Regions from separate parts of the Oceanobacillus sp. FSL K6-3682 genome, predicted to be linked through region 1. Evidence: a T-box and tRNA genes for the amino acid it is inferred to sense, from the RefSeq annotation. Region 1 holds a T-box; the other regions hold tRNA genes.
What was found. The T-box of region 1 lies ahead of ileS (isoleucine--tRNA ligase). A T-box ahead of a tRNA ligase gene usually reads a tRNA of that ligase, here a tRNA-Ile.
Positions count from the first base shown of each region.

Region 2: it has a tRNA-Ile gene. The T-box ahead of ileS (isoleucine--tRNA ligase) is inferred to sense a tRNA for this amino acid. The anticodon was not compared.
Region 3: it has a tRNA-Ile gene. The T-box ahead of ileS (isoleucine--tRNA ligase) is inferred to sense a tRNA for this amino acid. The anticodon was not compared.

Region 1 is NZ_CP150263.1:2,980,960-2,985,127, reverse strand. Features, by position in the region: gene MHH51_RS14915 (cell division protein SepF) at 1-155, shown strand, start outside; gene MHH51_RS14910 (YggT family protein) at 162-425, shown strand; gene MHH51_RS14905 (YlmH/Sll1252 family protein) at 447-1,223, shown strand; gene MHH51_RS14900 (DivIVA domain-containing protein) at 1,303-1,806, shown strand; T-box leader at 1,900-2,116, shown strand; gene ileS (isoleucine--tRNA ligase) at 2,187-4,168, shown strand, end outside.
Region 2 is NZ_CP150263.1:2,748,851-2,753,018, forward strand. Features, by position in the region: gene MHH51_RS13740 (MFS transporter) at 1-888, opposite strand, end outside; gene sodA (superoxide dismutase SodA) at 990-1,601, opposite strand; tRNA gene MHH51_RS13750 (tRNA-Phe) at 1,900-1,972, opposite strand; tRNA gene MHH51_RS13755 (tRNA-Ser) at 2,027-2,119, opposite strand; tRNA gene MHH51_RS13760 (tRNA-Ile) at 2,132-2,208, opposite strand; tRNA gene MHH51_RS13765 (tRNA-His) at 2,224-2,299, opposite strand; tRNA gene MHH51_RS13770 (tRNA-Met) at 2,327-2,403, opposite strand; tRNA gene MHH51_RS13775 (tRNA-Asn) at 2,405-2,479, opposite strand; gene MHH51_RS13780 (Na/Pi cotransporter family protein) at 2,763-4,168, opposite strand, start outside.
Region 3 is NZ_CP150263.1:373,400-377,567, reverse strand. Features, by position in the region: gene MHH51_RS02005 (aminoglycoside phosphotransferase family protein) at 1-417, shown strand, start outside; gene MHH51_RS02000 (DNA-binding protein) at 611-1,201, opposite strand; gene MHH51_RS01995 (hypothetical protein) at 1,430-1,663, opposite strand; tRNA gene MHH51_RS01990 (tRNA-Ile) at 2,052-2,125, opposite strand; tRNA gene MHH51_RS01985 (tRNA-Gly) at 2,136-2,209, opposite strand; tRNA gene MHH51_RS01980 (tRNA-Phe) at 2,220-2,295, opposite strand; tRNA gene MHH51_RS01975 (tRNA-Asp) at 2,391-2,467, opposite strand; tRNA gene MHH51_RS01970 (tRNA-Met) at 2,472-2,548, opposite strand; tRNA gene MHH51_RS01965 (tRNA-Val) at 2,571-2,646, opposite strand; tRNA gene MHH51_RS01960 (tRNA-Glu) at 2,652-2,726, opposite strand; rRNA gene rrf (5S ribosomal RNA) at 2,856-2,971, opposite strand; rRNA gene MHH51_RS01950 (23S ribosomal RNA) at 3,032-4,168, opposite strand, start outside.

The DNA of each region.
Region 1 (4,168 bases):
TTGTTGATTTTCTGAGTGGAACGGTCTATGCCGTAAAAGGGGATATTCAGAAATTAGGTTCTGAAACATTCCTATGTACACCAGACAATGTGGAGATTACTGGAAGCATTTCTGAAATGTTGTATGAACAGGAAGATTATGATAAAGGATGGTAGCAGCAGATGTTGGCACAAATCGTTTCAATAATAAGTTTTGCTTTAAGCATTTACAGCTTTGCACTGATAGCATATATTTTAATGTCCTGGTTTCCGGGAGCAAGGGAGTCACAATTTGGGGAAATGCTAGGGAAAATTTGTGAGCCTTATTTAGAGATTTTTCGTAAATTTATTCCGCCGCTTGGTATGATTGACTTTTCACCAATTGTTGCTATACTCTTGCTGCAGTTTGCAAGACAGGGCTTTATGCAATTTGCAATGATGTTTTAGGATTCAGAGAAAGGGATGACCATGGAAGTTTATCAGCATTTTCGAAAAGAAGAACAGCCTTTTATAGATCAGGTCCTCTCCTGGAAAGACCAGGTGGAGCGGTCTTATATTCCGAAGCTGACTGATTTTTTGGATCCTCGTGAGCAGGAAATTGTACAGATGCTTTTAGGAACCAGCCAAGATGAACTGCAAACAGAAGCCTTTGGCGGGTCAGAATACAGCGAACGGAAAAGGATAGTTATTGCGCCTGTTTATGAAACCATTACAAAGGATACGTTTCAAATTCAACTTCTAGAAGCGGTTTATCCAGAGAAATTTGTAAGTCTGGAGCATCGTGATGTAATGGGGGCTTTTTTATCACAAGGTGTAAAGCGTAAAAAACTTGGAGATATTACGGCAGCAGATGGGAAAATTCATTTGCTGGCAGCAGGAGAGGTCGTTCCGTTTATTCAGATGAATTTGACCTCAATCAAAAAATCCCGTATCTCCTTTAAGGAACAATCCCTTGAATCTCTGGCTGTCAAAAAAGAAAATTGGAAAGAGTATGATAAAACAATCTCTTCCCTGCGATTAGATACAGTGATTAAAGAGATATATGGATTATCCCGAAAAGATGCAGCTGCACTTATTCAAAAACTGCTTGTAAAAGTAAATTATCGGGTAGTGGATGATGTGAAATTCCAACTACAGGAAGGAGATATGCTTTCTGTACGTGGAAAAGGCAGAAGCAAAATAGTTGAAATACGCGGGAGATCGAAGAAAGACAAAATTAAAATGACGGCTGCAATTTTACAATAAGTGCTGGCATTTACGCTGGAATTATTGAATAATAAAGAGAGAAATTGACAGCTTGGAACCGATTAGGGAGGTGGAGATGGTGGCATTATCACCATTAGATATTCATAATAAAGAATTTGCAAGAGGATTCCGGGGCTATGATGAAGATGAAGTTAATAAATTCCTTGATCAAGTAATGAAGGATTATGAAATTGTTATCCGTGAAAGAGATGAATTAGATCAAAAGGCAAAAGAGCTTCAAGAGCGATTAGGGCATTTTACAAACATTGAAGAAACGCTAAACAAATCTATTCTTGTTGCCCAGGAAACAGCAGAGGATATTAAAGGCAGCGCGCAAAAAGAAGCAAAATTAATTATGAAAGAAGCAGAAAAAAATGCCGACCGAATTGTAAATGAAGCATTAAGTAAAGCACGGAAAATTTCACTTGATGTAGAAGAATTGAAAAAACAAGCGAAGGTATTCCGTTCAAGAATGCGCATGCTGGTTCAGGCACAATTGGAAATGCTGGGTACAGATGATTGGCAAGAATTATTTGATACTGAAGTAGATGAAGACTTGGAACTGATGGAGCATGAATCATAAAGGCTTGACTTAGGATTGTATATTACATATAATTCATACAAGTATAATGTTTTTTTGACACTTATTTTACATTAAAAAAATCATGATGTTTATAGGAATACAATGAAAGAGAAAGTATAGAAGAATATTCTGTATAAGCGAGTCAGGGATGGTGTAAGCCTGATACAGAAATCTTTTAGAAAATCACTCTGGAGTAGCTGTTATGAATACACGTAGTAACAGCCGACTGTCCACGTTACGGATTTCGAGTGAATTTAATGCCGGGCATTAAATTTATAAGGGTGGTACCGCGAGTCTTCTCGTCCCTTTAGGGATTAGAGGGCTCTTTTTGTATATAAATAATTATTTTTTAGGTCATAAAAATAACAGGAGGGAATATCTTGGAATATAAACAAACACTATTAATGCCAAAAACAGCGTTTCCTATGCGGGGAAATCTGCCAAATAAAGAACCTGAACGTCAAAAGAATTGGGAAGAAAGTAACCAGTATCAAAAAAGCTTAGAGCGTACAAAAGGAAGACCATTATTTATTTTACATGATGGGCCTCCGTATGCGAATGGAGATATTCATATTGGACATGCGCTTAATAAAATCCTGAAGGACTTTATTGTTCGGTATAAATCTATGACAGGCTACTATGCTCCGTATGTTCCCGGCTGGGATACACATGGATTGCCAATCGAGACTGCATTGACAAAGAAAAAGAAAGTAAAGCGCAAAGAGATGTCTGTTGCTGAATTCCGTAAGCTTTGTGAAGAATATGCACTTGGACAAATTGACAGTCAGCGTACGCAATTTAAAAAATTAGGAGTTCGCGGAGATTGGGATAATCCATATATTACGTTAACAAAGGATTATGAAGCTTCCCAAATTAAGGTATTTGGAGAAATGGCAAGAAAAGGCTATATTTATAAAGGTCTTAAGCCCGTATATTGGTCTCCTTCTTCGGAGTCTGCACTTGCAGAAGCAGAAATTGAATACCAGGATAAGCGCTCACCTTCTATCTATGTTTCTTTTGAAGTAACAGATGGTAAAGATGTACTTGATGGTGATGAGAAAATCATTATTTGGACAACTACTCCATGGACGCTTCCTGCTAACTTAGGGATCAGCCTGCATCCAGATTTAAGCTATGTTGTTGCCCAAGTAAATGATGAGAAGTATGTTTTAGCAGAAGCTCTGCTCGAAGATGTCAAAGAAGTATTAGGCTGGGAAGATGTAACTGTTGTGAAGAAGTTTAAAGGTCAGGAAGCTGACAGAGTAGAAGCGCGGCATCCATTCTATGATCGCAAATCGCTTGTCATGCTTGGAGAGCATGTTACAACTGATGCAGGTACAGGCTGTGTTCATACAGCTCCTGGGCACGGGGAAGATGACTTCTATGTTTGCCGTAAGTATGGTATCGATGCATTTTGTCCAGTCGATGAAAAAGGCGTGTTTACAAGTGAAGCGCCAGGATTTGAAGGACTATTCTATGATGATGCAAATAAAGTAATTACGGAAAAATTAGATGAAACTGGTTCCTTGTTAAAATTAGAGTTTATTACGCACTCTTATCCGCATGACTGGAGAACCAAGAAACCGACTATTTTCCGTGCGACGTCACAATGGTTTGCTTCCATCAAGGACTTTCGCCAAGAAATCCTTGATGAAATTAAGAATGTGAATTGGTATCCGCATTGGGGAGAAACAAGACTATATAATATGGTAAGAGATCGTGAAGACTGGTGTATTTCCAGACAGCGTGCTTGGGGCGTTCCTATCCCTGTCTTTTACGGGGAAGATGGTACACCGATTATTACAGATGAAACAATCTCTCATGTATCTGATCTTTTCCGAGAGCACGGTTCAAATATTTGGTTCGAAAGAGAAGCAGAGGATTTATTACCGGAAGGATTTACATCAGAGCATAGTCCAAACGGTAAATTTACAAAAGAAGTTGATATCATGGACGTATGGTTTGATTCAGGTTCATCCCATGAAGGTGTCCTTATGAACCGGCCGGAGCTTCAGCGTCCGGCAGATATCTATTTAGAAGGCAGCGATCAGTATCGCGGCTGGTTTAACTCATCATTATCTACATCTGTGGCAGTGACAGGGAAAGCACCATATAAAAATATCATCAGCCATGGTTTTGTACTTGATGGAAACGGCCGTAAGATGAGTAAATCATTGGGTAATGTTATTGTTCCTTCTAAAGTACAAAAACAATTAGGATCAGATATTTTAAGACTTTGGGTTGCAAGTGTTGATTATCAGGCAGATGTACGTATTTCTGATGATATTTTAAAACAAACATCTGAAAGCTATCGTAAAATCCGAAATACCTTCCGTTTCTTATTAGCGAATCTTGCAGATTT
Region 2 (4,168 bases), 230 kb from region 1:
GAACAGCAGAATGCCGCCAAACAAAATTGCTTTTTTTCTTAAAGACGGCTTAATCCATTTTAAGGCGACAAAATAAAAGACGATCGATAAGCCTGAAAGAAATAAATTAAAAACTCCTAACACAAGCTCACTGTTTGTAACAAGGAAAATCCAAATGGTAATATAAAAACCATATATCCCTTCCCTTAGCCCCTGGAAAAAATGAGCATGTAATATACGCTTCCAATTTTTATTTCTCTTTCTTTCATTTATAACAGCAGCTAAAGCAAAGCTCCCTCTGCTCCCCTTACGTATGATGAAAAAGCTGGCTACAATTGCTGCAATGAATAAGCTTAAGGAAATAATAAAAATAGCAGTATAACCAACATCACCAGCCATTTTTGATATCATCCACCCTGCAAGTAATGGCCCAATCATCCCTGCAAATGACGTTAGTGTGCCTGAAATACCATTAAACCAATCTCTCGTATCTGGTTCTGTAATTTCAAAAGTCAGCAGGTAATAAGCCAGCCAGAAAAAACCATAACCTATTCCCAATAAACAGCCGAGAATAAAATTATAATATGCTGCAAGCTCACCAATCCAAAGAACAAATAAAAAAAAGAAACATAAGAAAAGTATCCCGATTCTTAATATAATGATACGATCTATTTTTTTCGATAATTTCCCTGCATAAATAAACGACAATGCTTGAAATACATAGCTCGCTAAATGATAGTTAGCAATCACAAAAAAGTCGCCGGATTGCTTCCATAAGTACACATTTACAAAAGTATTTGATAAAAAGATCCCGGCTGCATATAAAACTCCAATCAACAGTAGCATCCACAAGTCCCTGTATTCATCTTTTTGGTTTTTGTATCTTCTATATTGCTGATGTAATTGCATAAGAAAACGACTCCTTCTCCTTTTATTTTTAGCGAAGGAATCGTATCTATACAAAAAGCTTGCAGAAGTTTAAATTTCTGCAAGCTTTTTGTAATTATTTATTATTTCGCAGCTTCGTAATTGTTAGCTACTTGATCCCAGTTTACTACATTCCAGAATGCTGAAATGTATTCCGGGCGTTTATTTTGATATTTAAGATAGTATGCATGCTCCCATACATCCAATCCTAATAATGGTGTTTTGCCTTCTGTTAATGGTGAATCCTGGTTTGGTGTGCTTGTGATTTCAAGCTCGCCATTATTTAATACCAGCCATGCCCAGCCAGAACCAAAGCGTCCTGCTGCTGCAGCTGCAAATTCTTCTTTAAATTTGTCTAAAGAACCGAATTTGCTGTTGATTTTATCAGCCAGCTCTCCTGCAGGTTCTCCGCCGCCATTTGGTGACAGTGTCTTCCAGAAAAAGCTATGGTTAGCATGTCCACCGCCATTGTTGCGTACTGCTGTGCGGATGTCTTCAGGAACCGCGTTTAAATCGCTGACAAGCTCTTCTACGGATTTATTTTGCAGATCTTCATGTCCGTCTAGTGCATCATTTAATTTTGTAACGTAGGTGTTGTGATGCTTCGTATGGTGAATATTCATTGTTTCTTTATCGATAGTTGGTTCTAATGCATCGTATGCATAAGGTAATTCTGGTAATTCAAATTTTGCCATGTGTAACTCCTCCTTTAAATAAATGATGTTTTTTTAAGCTCTTCACTTATTAAGGTATCAAAGGAAAGTATTTCTTGCAAATATTTTGCACTCACCTCTATCGTCAATTCCTTATAAAACAACAATTTTAAAAATAGATTATTTCTATTTTTGATTTAAAGAAACTTTTTTGCCTTAAAGAACTGTTATTATCTAACCGGATTTTCTTCACAATCTTAGGCAATGCCTATTTCAACAAAGGAAACAAGAGGATTAAAAAAGAGCATAAAAAAACAAGCCTTAAGCTTGTTTTTAAAGATGGCTCGGGACGGAATCGAACCGCCGACACAAGGATTTTCAGTCCTCTGCTCTACCGACTGAGCTACCAAGCCAAAAAGATGAACTTCCATAGAAAAGCTCTGCATTATTCTTTTATAATATATGTATGGAGGAGGTAGAGGGATTCGAACCCCCGCGCGGTTTGACCCGCCTGTCGGTTTTCAAGACCGATCCCTTCAGCCAGACTTGGGTATACCTCCCGGCAGAATAAATGGTGGACCCTGCAGGACTCGAACCTGCGACCGATCGGTTATGAGCCGATAGCTCTAACCAACTGAGCTAAGGGTCCTTTCACTATTTTTAATGGGGCGACCGGTGGGGATCGAACCCACGTATGCCGGAGCCACAATCCGGTGCGTTAACCACTTCGCCACGACCGCCATGTAATAGTAGTTTATGTATTTTTTTGGTAGCGGCGGAGGGGATCGAACCCCCGACCTCACGGGTATGAACCGTACGCTCTCGCCAGCTGAGCTACACCGCCATGGCTCCACAGGTAGGATTCGAACCTACGACCGATCGGTTAACAGCCGATTGCTCTACCACTGAGCTACTGTGGAATAATGTTTTTTAATTAGCAACAAAATATAATTTATCATGTTATGTAGATTATGTCAACAACTTTTTTTGCGGTGTTGCAAAAGTTTTTATCAGAAGTTGACTGCAAGAATTATAATAGCACGTAATATAACATATTTCAACAAAAACTTTTAAAACTTATATAATTTCTTTTAGTTAATAGTAAATTAAGCTGCTTTTCGTATGAATTCCATTAAATTCATTCATTTAACAAAGACTCTGCCTGAAAAATAAACAGACAGAGTCTTTTATACAAATTAATAATTAATGCTCTTCTAAAACATTTTGTGCAATATTTACAGCATGATCACCAATTCTTTCTAAATTACTTAAAACATCTACAAAAACGATACCTGCTGTTCCATTACAAATCCCCTCATTCATTCGAATGATATGATTTTTACGGAATTTACGTTCCATTTTGTCAATTTGGTCTTCTTTTTGTATAACTTCTAAAGCAGCTTCCTTATCATTCGTTTCTAAGGATTCCACAGCCTGCTTAACTGTCATATAAGTTAAATCGAACATTTTGTTTAAGTCTTCAATAGCTTGCTCCGTCAGCGAAACTTTATTTGACATTTTATAGTCAACCAACTCAACAACATTTTCAAAATGGTCGCCGATCCGTTCAATATCACGGATAGTGCTCATTAATCCGGTATGCTCTACACTCTCAGGTTCTGTTAAGTTGGTAGAAGCAATATCCACTAAATACTCTGTAATCTTACGGTCGAGGTTATTTAGTGCTCCCTCAATTTGCAGAGCCATCTCTGAACTCTTTGGATTTTGTGTAGTGATATAATTATGCGTTTCTTCTAATCCCTGATACGCATATTTCCCCATACGGACCACTTCCAATTTAGCCTGGGCAAGCGCCAGTGAAGAAGACTGCTGAAGAAAAATGGAATCTAAATGCTTTGGCTTATACTCAATAACAACATCATCCCCAGGCACAAGTTTAGTAATCAACCATGCTAAGAAGCCAATGAATGGAAACTGAATAATGGTATTTGCTACATTATAACTGCCATGGGCAAAAGCAATCGTCATTTCCTTATTAAGATTTAATGCCGTCTCTAAATAACTCACAAAATTTGTAAATGGAAACAGAAGTATCATAAAGATAACTGCACCAATCAAGTTAAAAGTTACATGTGTATATGCAGCACGTTTGGCGGCAACAGAAGTTCCAATACTAGCTATAACCGCTGTAATCGTTGTACCGATATTATCACCAAACAATACTGGAATAGCTGCATCTAACTCGATAGCACCCTGTGCAAATAACCCCTGCAAAATACCGATGGTTGCTGTTGAGCTCTGTACGATTACAGTAAAGACTGTACCAATTACAACCCCCAGGATTGGCGTATCACTCATTGTAACCGTCAGTTCATGAAATGCATCTAAAGAACGGAGCGGTGTCATTCCACTACTCATTAATTCGAGTCCAAAGAATAAAGAACCAAATCCAAATAATGCCTGTCCTACAGCTATAATCCTTTGCTTTTTAAAGAAAAAGATTGTAAAGGCACCAAGTGCTAAAATAAGTAACGAATATTCTCCAATATCAATTCCGATAATAAATGCTGTAGCAGTAGTACCGATATTGGCACCCATAATAACACCAATAGCCTGTCTAAGTGTCATAAATCCTGCATTTACAAGTC
Region 3 (4,168 bases), 2.2 Mb from region 1:
CCATGCTCAGAGGGGACGATTGCATTTGCCTATCGTTTTCTCCACTCAAGACATAAGGAAGAGAATCCGAAAAATCATGTACTCGTTCACGGGGATGCCCATAACACGAATATTTTACAAGATACATCCAAAGAAAATCAGTTTAAATTGATTGATCCAGATGGCATAATCTACGAAAAAGCTTATGATTTAGGTGTTTTGATGAGAGAATGGACTGAAGAATACAAGCACCATCCTGTAGAAAAAGGTATGGAACGGTGTGCCCATTTGAGTATGCTAACAGGTGTGGACAAACAAGCCATTTGGGAATGGGGCTTCCTTCAGTGTGTCTCCACTGGATTATTATTGCTGGCAATTGACAATAAATCCGGTAAAGATTTGTTAGCAGTTGCAGAGGCTTGGTCAGATAAAAGGTAGCTGTTTATTCTTTTAGATTACTATTACAAATTAGGGCAAGAGTCTATCTTAAAAAACTTTAGATGCTCTTTGTCAATTAAACGATACAAATAACTTTTTAATAGTCAAGAAAACCGGATTTTTATACGAAACACCGGTTTTCTTGACTTCCACACAAATTAATCCAAAAAGCATTGTCGATCATGAAACCGAATTAATATTGGCCCGCAAAATAAGTTGTAATCATTTTAATCTTAGCGTCTTTTTTATTGCTGGCAAACCCAAAAAAATCTGCAATATAAATCTGTCTGCCATCATTTAACGTCATGGTTGTATGTGAAGCTCCTTCTTTACCATGGGTAAGATTCATAGCTATTTCCACGCTGCTGACAGGGTAATCTGTTTCAGATACTTTTTGAGAAAAGTTCAGAAATCCATGAATCTCCTCCCTATTAATCACACACCATATAACGTCCTCCGTTAAGACATCTTTTAATATTTCTTCCTTGCCGGCGGCACGCCCTATAATAAAATCACGAATAATTCTTCTTTTGGGGGCATTGTCACATTTTAAATCACCAAGAACTGCAAAGTCAGGAGTGAATGAGAGCTGATTACTCTCCGCAAACTTTAATCCTTTTTCTGTTAGTGTATCCCTTAATATGCTGACTGCTTTTGGTCCGACACCATGAATTTTAAGCAGTGTTGTTTCATCAAGCCTAGCAGCATCTTCAATTGTTTTAATATTTATATGATGAAGGGCATTCATTGCAGGCTTACCGATTTTAGGAAGTGGACTACTCATGGGTAACTAAACTCCTTCCGGGAAATAAATATATTATTCCAGTTTAACATTTATTTTGGTCTTCCGTTACTATTGAAAGGGGCACGATAAACTTATCTGTCACATTTTTGAATGCCGAACTAAAAGATGTTTCTTCTAATGGCTACTTGATCATCCCATCTAGCTGCAATGCAGTTTTAACAGCACAAATAAGCTCATTTTTCAACATTAGCTCTATTATTATTTTCATTAACTCTTAACATCAATAAAACGCAGCATTCCTTTTTCAACAGATATCACATCATCCTGATTAAAAATAATACAGGCTTTTCCTCCAGCATGCTTATCAGAATCAAACTCACCAAGAACTGTTACGTAACCCTTTTCAAAAAAATAAATAAGATGTTTGTCATTTTCCTCTGATTCAAAGGCTGCTAAATCATTATGTAAATACGCTCTCATTGGTTTGTCGTATAATTGCATGTATATTTCTCCCTTTAAAGATAGTTTGAAAAACCAATTATAGCATCCTCATAATTTAGTTTGAAGCTGAGGGCTAATTTTATTTTGAAATAAATTTCGATTGAATGTGCTATATACGGCAAAAAGGATTTTGAAGAGAAAAATGGAGCAAACAAAGAGGGAAAGTTATAAATATGTATGCAAAAAAAAAACTCTCTCACAACTTGTCTTCTTTACGGGAGTAGCTTCCAGTCATCGAGTAATTTTCCTAAAAAAAGACCTCATAGAGAGGGTTTAAATCATTGACCCGCAGCTTAGAAGGCTGTTGGGCATGAGTTAAGGTCATCATGATAATTCTTATATTAACATACAAATGTATGAGATTTGCATCATAAATATATATAAGTAATGGGCCTGAGTGGACTCGAACCACCGACCTCACGCTTATCAGGCGTGCGCTCTAACCAGCTGAGCTACAGGCCCACTTTAATAATGGAGCGGGTGAAGGGAATCGAACCCTCATCATCAGCTTGGAAGGCTGAGGTTTTACCACTAAACTACACCCGCATATTTAAGATGGTGGCTCGGGACGGAATCGAACCGCCGACACAAGGATTTTCAGTCCTCTGCTCTACCGACTGAGCTACCAAGCCAATTAACTATTATGTATGGAAGAATTAAAGGGATTCGAACCTGTGACTCTCTAATTACAAGTCAGCGGTTCTATCAGTTGATCCAAGGTGGTATATGGCGGTCCGGACGGGACTCGAACCCGCGACCTCCTGCGTGACAGGCAGGCATTCTAACCAGCTGAACTACCGGACCATTTTGGTTGCGGGGGCAGGATTTGAACCTGCGACCTTTGGGTTATGAGCCCAACGAGCTGCCAGACTGCTCCACCCCGCGATATGAATTTATAAGTCTTATATGGTGGAGGATGCAGGGCTCGAACCTGCGACCCCCTGCTTGTAAGGCAGGTGCTCTCCCAGCTGAGCTAATCCTCCATTATTGGTGACCCGTACGGGATTCGAACCCGTGTTACCGCCGTGAAAGGGCGGTGTCTTAACCGCTTGACCAACGGGCCAGGTATTATTTTCCAGTTAATAGGAAAATAAATAATTTCACAGGCAGATTTTAAAAGTTAAACTTCAAATCTACGACCAGTCGGTTATTAACCGAAGTTCTACCATTAAGGTACTGTGAAATAAGGATTGCCTGGCGGCGTCCTACTCTTGCAGGGGGAAGCCCCCAACTACCATTGGCGCTGAAGAACTTAACTTCTGTGTTCGGCATGGAAACAGGTGTGACCTCTTCGCTATCGCTACCAGACTTATTTATTTAGGATTTGCACCCTGAAAACTAAATAAGAGTAATGTGACATCAAAAAACTTAGATAAGTCCTCAATCGATTAGTATCCGTCAGCTGCACGTGTCGCCACGCTTCCACCTCGGACCTATCAACCTCATCGTCTCTGAGGGATTTTACTCACTTGAAGTGATGGGAAGTTTCATCTTGAGGGGGGCTTCATGCTTAGATGCTTTCAGCACTTATCCTTTCCACACGTAGCTACCCAGCTATGCTCCTGGCGGAACAACTGGTACACCAGCGGTGTGTCCATCCCGGTCCTCTCGTACTAAGGACAGCTCCTCTCAAACTTCCAACGCCCACGACGGATAGGGACCGAACTGTCTCACGACGTTCTGAACCCAGCTCGCGTACCGCTTTAATGGGCGAACAGCCCAACCCTTGGGACCGACTACAGCCCCAGGATGCGATGAGCCGACATCGAGGTGCCAAACCTCCCCGTCGATGTGAACTCTTGGGGGAGATAAGCCTGTTATCCCCGGGGTAGCTTTTATCCGTTGAGCGATGGCCCTTCCATGCGGAACCACCGGATCACTAAGCCCGACTTTCGTCCCTGCTCGACTTGTAGGTCTCGCAGTCAAGCTCCCTTCTGCCTTTACACTCTACGAATGATTTCCAACCATTCTGAGGGAACCTTTGGGCGCCTCCGTTACCTTTTAGGAGGCGACCGCCCCAGTCAAACTGCCCGCCTGACACTGTCTCCGAACCGGATTACGGTCCTGGGTTAGAATGGTCATACAGTTAGGGTGGTATCCCACGGGTGCCTCCACGTAAGCTGGCGCTCACGCTTCAAAGGCTCCCACCTATCCTGTACAAACTGCACAAACATTCCATATCAGGCTACAGTAAAGCTCCACGGGGTCTTTCCGTCCTGTCGCGGGTAATGCGCATCTTCACGCATAGTATAATTTCACCGGGTCTCTCGTTGAGACAGTGCCCAAGTCGTTGCACCTTTCGTGCGGGTCGGAACTTACCCGACAAGGAATTTCGCTACCTTAGGACCGTTATAGTTACGGCCGCCGTTTACTGGGGCTTCGGTTCAAAGCTTCGCTCCGAAGAGCTAACTCTTCCCCTTAACCTTCCAGCACCGGGCAGGTGTCAGCCCCTATACTTCGCCTTTCGGCTTCGCAGAGACCTGTGTTTTTGCTAAACAGTCGCTT